Regions from separate parts of the Pseudomonas sp. 24 E 13 genome, predicted to be linked through region 1. Evidence: predicted binding sites of a transcription regulator. Region 1 holds the regulator's gene; each other region holds the start of a gene.
What was found. The regulator sigma-54, encoded in region 1, starts transcription at its own class of promoters, with help from an activator protein. The targets are predictions, from matches to a motif close to ANTGGCATNNANNTTGCTNT.
Positions count from the first base shown of each region.

Region 2: the regulator sigma-54 is predicted to act here: its motif matches at 2,072-2,091, upstream of glnA (glutamate--ammonia ligase).
Region 3: the regulator sigma-54 is predicted to act here: its motif matches at 1,341-1,360, upstream of glnK (P-II family nitrogen regulator).

Region 1 is NZ_CVTO01000126.1:16,254-19,507, forward strand. Features, by position in the region: gene ptsN (PTS IIA-like nitrogen regulatory protein PtsN) at 1-287, opposite strand, end outside; gene hpf (ribosome hibernation-promoting factor, HPF/YfiA family) at 298-603, opposite strand; gene BFP90_RS15555 (RNA polymerase factor sigma-54) at 680-2,173, opposite strand; gene lptB (LPS export ABC transporter ATP-binding protein) at 2,358-3,083, opposite strand; gene lptA (lipopolysaccharide transport periplasmic protein LptA) at 3,083-3,254, opposite strand, start outside.
Region 2 is NZ_CVTO01000148.1:70,371-73,624, reverse strand. Features, by position in the region: gene BFP90_RS21245 (DUF6124 family protein) at 257-493, shown strand; gene glnA (glutamate--ammonia ligase) at 566-1,972, opposite strand; gene thiI (tRNA uracil 4-sulfurtransferase ThiI) at 2,306-3,254, shown strand, end outside.
Region 3 is NZ_CVTO01000153.1:55,224-58,477, forward strand. Features, by position in the region: gene BFP90_RS23475 (YifB family Mg chelatase-like AAA ATPase) at 1-603, opposite strand, end outside; gene BFP90_RS23480 (accessory factor UbiK family protein) at 884-1,147, opposite strand; gene glnK (P-II family nitrogen regulator) at 1,568-1,906, shown strand; gene BFP90_RS23490 (ammonium transporter) at 1,942-3,254, shown strand, end outside.

The DNA of each region.
Region 1 (3,254 bases):
GCACCGTCGATGGCGTCGAAATCGATAGGGTGATCCAGGTGCAGCAGAGCGCTGACCGGTGTTTCGCAGCCTTTTAGGCGGCAGTGGGGGATGGCGATGCCGTTACCAAAACCGGTGGAGCCGAGTTTTTCACGTGCAATCAATGCCTCATATACAGCTTGCGTATCCAGCTCGGGCACTTCACGCCCAATCAGATTAGCAATTTGTTCAAGGGCGCGCTTTTTACTGCCGCCCGGCACGTTCACGAGGGAACGGCCGGGGGTCAGGATGGTTTCAAGTCGGATCATGGGGGGAGGGTTAACGACCTGTACCTTGCATCAGGTGCAGATTCTTTTCCTTATGCTTTATGAGTTGGCGGTCGAGCTTGTCGTAGAGCGAGTCAATCGCCGCGTACATATCTTCATGTTCCGCATTGGCGACGAGTTTGGCATTCGGTACGTGCAGGGTGGCCTCGATTTTCTGTTTGAGCTTGTCGACCTCCATGATGACCTGCACGTTGGTGATCTTGTCAAAGTGCCCCGCAAGCTTGTTCAGCTTGCTCTCGGTGTATTCACGCAGGGGCTTGGTGACTTCCAGTTGGTGTCCACTGATGTTGACTTGCATACAGCTTCTCCTTCGTTGCCAGTGCATAAAGCGGCAGGCGAAAAGCGCCTGCCACTGGAACGCTATGCCCCGCCCGTCACATCAAACGCTTACGCTCGCTGGAAGGCGCGATCCCGAGGGACTCGCGGTACTTGGCGACGGTTCGACGGGCGACCTGAATGCCTTGTGCCTCCAGTAAACCAGCGATCTTGCTGTCACTCAACGGCTTTTTCTGATTTTCCGCGGCAACCAGTTTTTTGATGATCGCGCGGATCGCCGTGGACGAGCATTCGCCGCCTTCGGAGGTGCTTACGTGGCTGGAGAAAAAGTATTTCAGCTCATATATGCCCCGCGGGGTATGCATGAATTTTTGCGTGGTCACCCGTGAAATCGTCGATTCATGCATGCCGACCGCCTCGGCGATGTCATGCAGCACCAGCGGTTTCATGGCTTCGTCACCATATTCCAGGAAGCCGCGCTGGTGCTCGACGATCTGGGTGGCGACTTTCATCAGGGTTTCGTTGCGGCTTTGCAGGCTCTTGATGAACCAGCGCGCTTCCTGCAGCTGGTTGCGCATGAAGGTGTTGTCGGCGCTGGTATCGGCGCGGCGCACGAAACCGGCGTATTGCGGGTTGACCCGCAGGCGTGGCACCGACTCCTGGTTCAACTCGACCAGCCAGCGCTCGTTGTCCTTGCGCACGATCACGTCAGGGACGACATATTCGGCTTCGCTGGACTCGATCTGCGAGCCCGGGCGCGGGTTGAGGCTCTGCACCAGCTCGATGACCTGGCGCAGCTCGTCTTCCTTGAGTTTCATGCGACGCATCAACTGGCTGTAGTCGCGGCTGCCCAGCAGGTCGATGTAGTCGCTGACCAGGCGCTTGGCTTCAGCCAGCCAGGGTGTCTTGGCCGGCAGTTGGCGCAGTTGCAGCAACAGGCACTCGCTGAGCGTACGGGCGCCAATCCCGGCGGGCTCGAATTGCTGGATGCGGTGCAGGACGGCTTCGATCTCGTCCAGCTCGATATCCAGCTCCGGGTCGAACGCCTCAAGAATTTCTTCCAGCGTCTCGTCCAGGTAACCCTGGTTGTTGATGCAATCGATCAGGGTGACGGCGATCAGACGATCGGTGTCGGACATCGGCGCCAGGTTAAGTTGCCACAATAGGTGACTCTGCAGGCTCTCGCCGACCGACGTACGGGTGGTGAAGTCCCATTCGTCATCATCATTGCTGGGCAGGCTGCTGGCGCTGGTCTGGTACACGTCTTCCCAGGCGGTATCCACGGGAAGCTCGTTGGGAATGCGTTCGTTCCATTCGCCGTCCTCGAGGTTATCCACCGTAGGGGCGGTTTCCTGATAGGACGGTTCCTGCACGTCGGGATTGGGCTTTTGCTCGATGTTGTCGGCCAAAGGGTCTGTGTTGTCGAAGTCGTCGCCTTCTTCCTGGCGTTCGAGCATCGGATTGGACTCCAGGGCCTCCTGGATTTCCTGTTGCAGGTCCAGGGTCGACAATTGGAGCAGGCGGATGGCCTGTTGCAGCTGCGGTGTCATCGTCAGCTGCTGGCCCATTCTCAGGACTAGCGATGGTTTCATGGCAGGGGCTTAACACCTTATTCGCCGGCGCAATGCGCCATCCACGACAGGGCGCGTGAGCGCCAAACATAAGCAAATTATATGCCTGAAATCAGGGCCTTTGCCTAGAGCGCGGTAACAATAAAAAAACCGAGGTTTTCATTGACTCGCTCGCACTCTTGCCAATGGCCCGATATCACCGTGTCTACAGGCGGAACTCGTGACCCAGGTAAACTTCTTTCACCAGCTCGTTGGCCAGGATCGTCGCGGAATCACCTTCGGCGATCAGTTGCCCATCGTTGACGATGTAAGCGGTTTCGCAGATATCCAGGGTTTCACGCACGTTGTGGTCGGTGATCAACACACCAATGCCCTTTGCCTTGAGGTGATGGATGATCTGCTTGATATCGCCCACCGAGATCGGGTCGACACCGGCAAACGGTTCGTCCAGCAGGATGAATTTCGGCGCGGTTGCCAGGGCGCGGGCGATCTCCACACGACGACGCTCACCCCCGGACAGGCTCATGCCGAGGTTGTCGCGAATATGGTTGATGTGGAATTCCTGCAGCAGGCTTTCCAGCTCCTGGCGGCGGCCATCGCGGTCGAGTTCCTTGCGGGTCTCGAGGATCGCCATGATGTTGTCGGCCACCGACAGTTTGCGGAAGATCGACGCCTCCTGGGGAAGATAGCCGATACCTGCGCGGGCACGGCCGTGCATTGGCTGGTGGCTGACGTCCAGGTCGTCGATCAATACGCGTCCCTGGTCCGCCTGGACCAGCCCGACGATCATATAGAAGCAGGTAGTCTTGCCGGCGCCGTTGGGGCCGAGCAAGCCGACGATCTGGCCGCTGTCGATCGACAGGCTCACATCGCGTACCACCTGACGGCTTTTATAGGCCTTGGCCAGATGCTGGGCTTTCAGGGTTGCCATTACTCGGCCTTCTTCTTCGGCTGGATGACCATGTCGATCCGTGGGCGAGGTGTGCTGAGCTTGTTGCCATTGGCGCGACCGGCCTGGGCGACCTGGGTCTTGGTGTTGTAGACGATTTTCTCGCCTTCGGTCGAGTTGCCGTCGGCACTGAGTACCTTGGCCTGGTCAATC
Region 2 (3,254 bases), on a different contig from region 1:
TGAGCCAGAATCCGCCGGCTTGTACGGCTGGCTTGTCGTCTCTAAGGTTACTCGGTCGCTGCTCATCAGCGATCAGGTTTAGTAGCCTGAGGTCAAGTTAAGCGTGTACCGCACCGTTCTTTATGGCGGCTGTGTGCAGGGCATCTTCGGGTGCGCCGGTTTTTGCTTAACTTCCCCGGTCTACTAACCTGCGCCCAGCTGCCACCCAATCGTTTAGTAGCGAGTCGATGGCGGCCTCATTCGAGGAAGTTAAGACATGTTCAAGCCAACCCCAAATCCACCCCCATCCGTCTTCACCATCGCCGCCGATATCGACGACGAAGCCCTGATGATCAACAGCTTCGAAACCTTCTCCTCGGTCAGTACCTTGTTGCTGGACCTTTGCGAAGACCTGGATGGCAAGCACCGCGATATCGCACTGGCCATTCACCAATTGAGCGCCATGGGGACGCTGATGGTCAGCCGTATGCTCGACCGCCAAGCGGCCATCTGACAATCCACAGGCAAAAAAAGACCTCCCGAAGGAGGTCTTTATCATCACGCTACGTCAAGCAGCGCTACCGGATCAGCAGCTGTAGTACAGCTCGTATTCCAGTGGGTGTACGAAGGTGCGAACCTTGATTTCTTCTTCGCTCTTGAGCTCGATGTAGGCATCGATGAAGTCGTCGCTGAACACGCCGCCCTTGGTCAGGAACGCACGGCCCTTGTCCAGCTCTTCCAGGGCTTCTTTCAGGCTGCCGCACACTTGTGGGATCTCTTTGGCCTCTTCAGGCGGCAGGTCGTACAAGTTTTTGTCGGCGGCGTCGCCAGGGTGGATCTTGTTCTGGATACCGTCCAGGCCGGCCATGACCAGCGCAGCGAAGGCCAGGTACGGGTTGGCTGCCGGGTCCGGGAAGCGGGCTTCGATACGGCGAGCGCGTGGGCTGGACACGTAAGGAATACGGATCGAGGCGGAACGGTTACGGGCCGAGTAGGCCAGCATTACCGGCGCTTCGAAACCTGGCACCAGACGCTTGTAGGAGTTGGTCGACGGGTTGGTGAAGCCGTTCAGGGCCTTACCGTGCTTGATGATGCCGCCGATGAAGTACAGGGCGGTGTCGGACAGGCCGGCATAACCTTCGCCGGCGAAGGTGTTCTTGCCTTCTTTGGCGATGGACAGGTGAACGTGCATACCCGAACCGTTATCGCCGTATAGCGGCTTGGGCATGAAGGTAGCGGTACGGCCGTAGGCATCCGCCACGTTGTGTACGCAGTACTTCAGGGTCTGGACTTCGTCAGCCTTGGCGACCAGGGTGTTGAACTTCACACCGATTTCGTTCTGGCCGGCAGTCGCCACTTCGTGGTGGTGAACTTCGATGACCAGGCCCATCTCTTCCATGGCGTTGCACATGGAGGTACGGATTTCGTGGTCGTGGTCGAATGGCGGGACCGGGAAGTAGCCGCCCTTGATGCCTGGACGGTGGCCTTTGTTGCCGCCTTCCACGTCCTGGTCGGACATCCACGAACCTTGTTCGGAGAAAATCTTGAACATCGAACCGGAGATGTCGGACTTGAACTTGACCGAATCGAAGATGAAGAATTCAGGCTCCGGGCCTACGAATACGGTGTCGCCGATACCGGTCGACTTCAGGTATTCCTCGGCACGCTTGGCGATCGCACGTGGGTCGCGGTCGTAGCCTTGCATGGTCGAAGGCTCGATCACGTCGCAGACGATGATCAGGGTTGGGTCTTCGGTGAACGGGTCGAGGACGGCCGTGCTGTCGTCCGGCATCAGGATCATGTCGGAGGCTTCGATGCCTTTCCAGCCGGCGATGGAGGAACCGTCGAACATCTTGCCTTCTTCGAAGAAAGCATCATCCAGCGCGTCGCGAGCCGGCATGGTCACGTGGTGCTGAGTACCTTTGGTGTCCGTGAAGCGCAGATCAATCCATTTAACGTCATGATCTTTGATGAGTTGAACCGACTTCGACATGGTGTCCTCCGGGTGGCTTCGGGCTTGGTAGTGGAGTTAGCCCTTAGAATTTGGGTGATGCCGGCGCGGATACTCCGCCAAGGCAACCTGCCTCACAAGAGAGCAAATTGCATGCCAGTGCGCCAACATGGTCTTTTTGCTTCAAAATGGCCCCTATAACGGTGCAAACGGCCAATGGGCGATAAATGACGCACCGCAATGTAGCGTTATTGGGTGAAAATGACCTGTTTTGGTGCGCTGCACATGCGATGCATATTAACTGGTTAAACCTTGAGCGATTTCCGCTATAATCCGCGCCCCCCTTTTTCAGCAGGCCCGGCGCGCGCTGTTTCCATGAAATTAATCGTAAAAGTCTTCCCCGAGATCACCATCAAGAGCCGACCGGTACGGATGCGTTTCATCCGTCAGTTGGCCAAGAACATCCGTGCCGTGCTCCGCGATCTGGACCCGGCTGTGGTGGTGAACGGCGTGTGGGACAATCTCGAGCTGGAAACCCGCCTGACCGACGCCAAAGCCTTGAAGGACATGACCGAGCGCCTGAGCTGCATGCCGGGTATCGCGCATTTCCTGCAAGTGGACGAGTACCCGCTGGGCGACTTCGACGACATCACCGAGAAGTGCCGGCTGCACTTCGGTGATGAGCTTGCCGGCAAGATTTTTTCGGTGCGTTGCAAGCGCGCCGGCAAGCATCCGTTCAGCTCCATGGATGTGGAGAAATACGTCGGCAGCAAGCTGCGTCGCGAGTGCGGTGCGGCCGGAATCTCCCTCAAAGCGCCGCAAATCGAAGTGCGCATGGAAATTCGCGACCAACGGTTGTTTGTGATCCACAGCCAGCACGACAGCATCGGCGGCTACCCGCTGGGCGCCCTGGAACAGACCCTGGTGTTGATGTCCGGCGGTTTCGATTCCACGGTCGCGGCCTACCAGATCATGCGGCGCGGCCTGATGAGCCACTTCTGCTTCTTTAACCTGGGCGGTCGTGCACACGAATTGGGCGTGATGGAAGTGGCGCACTTTATCTGGAAGAAGTACGGCAGCTCCCAGCGCGTGCTATTTGTAAGCGTGCCGTTCGAAGAAGTGCTGGGCGAAATTCTCGGCAAAGTCGATAACAGTCATATGGGCGTAGTTTTGAAGCGTATGATGTTGCGCGCCGCGTCCCGGATCGCCGACCAGTTGCAGATCGATGCGCTGGTGACCGGTGAAGCGATCTCCCAGGTATCCAGCCAGACGTTGCCGAACCTGTCGTTGATCGACTGCGTGACCGAGAAGCTGGTGCTGCGCC
Region 3 (3,254 bases), on a different contig from region 1:
CTTGGCAGCCATTTGGCCCTGGACTTCGCTGAGGTCCGGGTAAGGTTTGTTCAGGTACAACAGGCCGTCCGACCGGTAGGGCTCGATCGGCACATGCCCATTCAAGTGCGCCACCACCTGTAGCAAGTGATCCACCGCAACCACCGTCAACCCTGACGCCAGGCACGCCTCCTCAGCGTTTGCCCTGGGCACTATCAAGGTGCGCCCGGCCTTGCGCGCCGCCAAGGCGGCCGGCAACACGCCTTTGACCGCGCGTACTTCGCCGGACAGCGCCAACTCCCCCAGGCACTCGACCTCATCGAGCATCAGCGCCGGCACCTGCACGCTGGCCGCCAGGATCCCCAGGGCAATCGCCAGATCAAAACGCCCGCCGTCCTTGGGCAGGTCGGCGGGCGCCAGGTTGAGCGTGATGCGCCGCGCCGGGTACTGCAGGGCCGAGTTGAGAATGGCGCTGCGCACGCGGTCCTTGCTTTCCTTCACCGCAGCTTCCGGCAAGCCCACCAGCGTCAGTGACGGCAGCCCATTGGCCATGTGCACTTCAACAGTGACGGCGGGGGCTTCGACGCCGACCTGGGCGCGGCTGTGAACGATGGCGAGGGACATGCTCGATCCTTGAATGGGGGGCCGCTTCCTGCGGATTATTCAAGGGTAGACGAGGTGGGAATAAGGATGGCGGGGAGGTTTTACAGAACGTATCCAGACAACGAAGTGAGGGAGGGGGCAAGCCCTGATGCTAAGGCTTTTTGTAGGAGCGAGCTTGCTCGCGAAAAACTCACGGGCACCGCGTTCATTCAGGAAGCACGCGTTATCGTTAACATTTTTCGCGAGCAAGCTCGCTCCTACAGGGGGCGGCATCAGGGCTTGCCTCCCACACTCATCGGGTTTATTCGGCCGATGGGGGCGTCAGCCGCGCTTCCAGTTCCGCTACCTTCGCTTCCAGGCTCTCCAGCCGTGCACGCGTGCGGGCCAACACCACCATCTGGCTGTCGAATTCTTCACGGCTGACCAGATCGAGCTTGCTGAAGCCACTTTGCAGCAGGGCCTTGAACTGGCTTTCGATTTCGTTGCGGGGCAGCGGGGTGTCGCCGCTGAACAGGCGAGAGGCGTGGCCGCTCAGGGCGTCGAGGAAGTCTTTGGGCGCGAGCATGGGAAATATTCCGGAAAACAGTTGGCCGGCAGTGTATCACGCAGCGTCTATAGTCTTTTCATGGCCCGGCACGCACGCTTTTCGCGCATAGGGATGGGCGGTCGCGCACTGTTTTGATGCGCATCGCCGTCGCCGGAGCGCCCCGCAGGTGGGCATAAGTGGGCAACGGACTGATTTCAGTGATTTTTACGGAGCTGGCAAGGTTTCTGCTTAGACGATCATGACCCATGCACTGATGCAGTCGCTGTGACGAATGCAGTGCGCCGACGGATCAGGGGTACAGGTTTCGTCACCAGTGGTTCGCTGGCGTCGCCACGGTAATACGCAGGCGACGATGCGTTACAAAGCCAGGCACTGCGCTTAGACTTGAGACGGGTTTGTTTTCCTGGGGCAAGTCCACCAATTCGGGAGAGAGTTTTCATGAAGCTAGTCACTGCCATCATCAAGCCGTTCAAGTTGGACGACGTACGCGAGTCACTGTCCGAGATCGGCGTGCAGGGCATTACCGTTACTGAGGTCAAGGGCTTCGGTCGGCAGAAGGGTCATACCGAGCTGTATCGCGGTGCGGAATACGTGGTCGATTTCCTGCCGAAGGTGAAGATTGATGTCGCCATTGACGACAAGGATCTTGACCGGGTTATCGAGGCGATAACCAAGGCCGCCAACACCGGCAAGATCGGTGACGGCAAGATCTTCGTGGTCAATCTGGAACAGGCTATCCGCATTCGTACCGGCGAAACCGATACCGACGCAATCTAAGCCGCCAAACCCCAACGCCCCAGGAGAAAAACACTATGACTCTGCGTAAATTCGCAGGGCTCGGAGCCCTGTTGTCCATCGTAATGCCAAGCCTTGCCATGGCGGCGGACGAAGTGGCGGCTCCAGTCCTCAACTCCGGCGATACCGCCTGGATGCTGACCGCCACCGCACTGGTGCTGTTCATGACCATTCCTGGCCTGGCGCTGTTCTACGGCGGTATGGTCCGCTCCAAAAATATCCTGTCGGTGATGATGCAGTGCTTCGCCATCACTGGCCTGATCAGCATCCTGTGGGTTGTCTACGGCTACAGCATTGCGTTCGATACCACCGGTATGGAACAGGGCGTCGTCAACTTCAACTCCTTCTTCGGCGGCATGGGCAAGGCATTCCTGGCAGGCGTCACTCCGGCCAGCATCACCGGGCCTGCGGCGCTGTTCCCGGAAGCGGTGTTCATCACCTTCCAGATGACGTTTGCCATCATCACTCCGGCGCTGATCGTCGGTGCATTCGCCGAGCGCATGAAGTTTTCCGCGATGCTGATCTTCATGGCCATCTGGTTCACCCTGGTCTATGCGCCGATTGCGCACATGGTCTGGAGCGGCAACGGCGGCCTGATGTGGGACTGGGGTGTGCTGGATTTTGCCGGTGGCACCGTGGTGCACATCAACGCCGGTGTGGCTGGCCTGGTGGCGTGCATCGTGCTCGGCAAGCGCAAAGGCTTCCCGACCACCCCGATGGCACCGCACAACCTGGGTTACACCTTGATCGGCGCGGCCATGCTGTGGATCGGCTGGTTCGGCTTCAACGCCGGTTCCGCTGCCGCGGCCAACGGCACGGCCGGTATGGCGATGCTGGTCACCCAGATCGCCACTGCCGCCGCTGCGCTGGGCTGGATGTTCGCGGAGTGGATCACCCACGGTAAGCCAAGCGCACTGGGCATCGCCTCGGGCGTAGTGGCCGGCCTGGTCGCAATCACTCCAGCTGCCGGCACCGTGGGCCCGATGGGCGCTTTGGTCATCGGCCTGGCAGCGGGTGTGGTGTGCTTCTTCTGCGCCACTACTCTCAAACGCAAGCTGGGATACGACGATTCCCTGGACGCCTTCGGCGTGCACGGTATCGGCGGTATCCTCGGCGCGATCCTGACCGGCGTGTTCGCGGCTCCATCGATGGGTGGCTTCAATGCCGCTACCACCGACATCGCTGCACAGGTCTGGATCCAGTGCAAAGGGGTCGGCTTCACCGTGATCTACACGGCGATTGTCACCTACGTCATTCTCAAGGTACTGGACATGGTCATGGGCCTGCGGGTCACTGAAGAGGAAGAGGCGGTCGGCCTCGATCTGGCGCA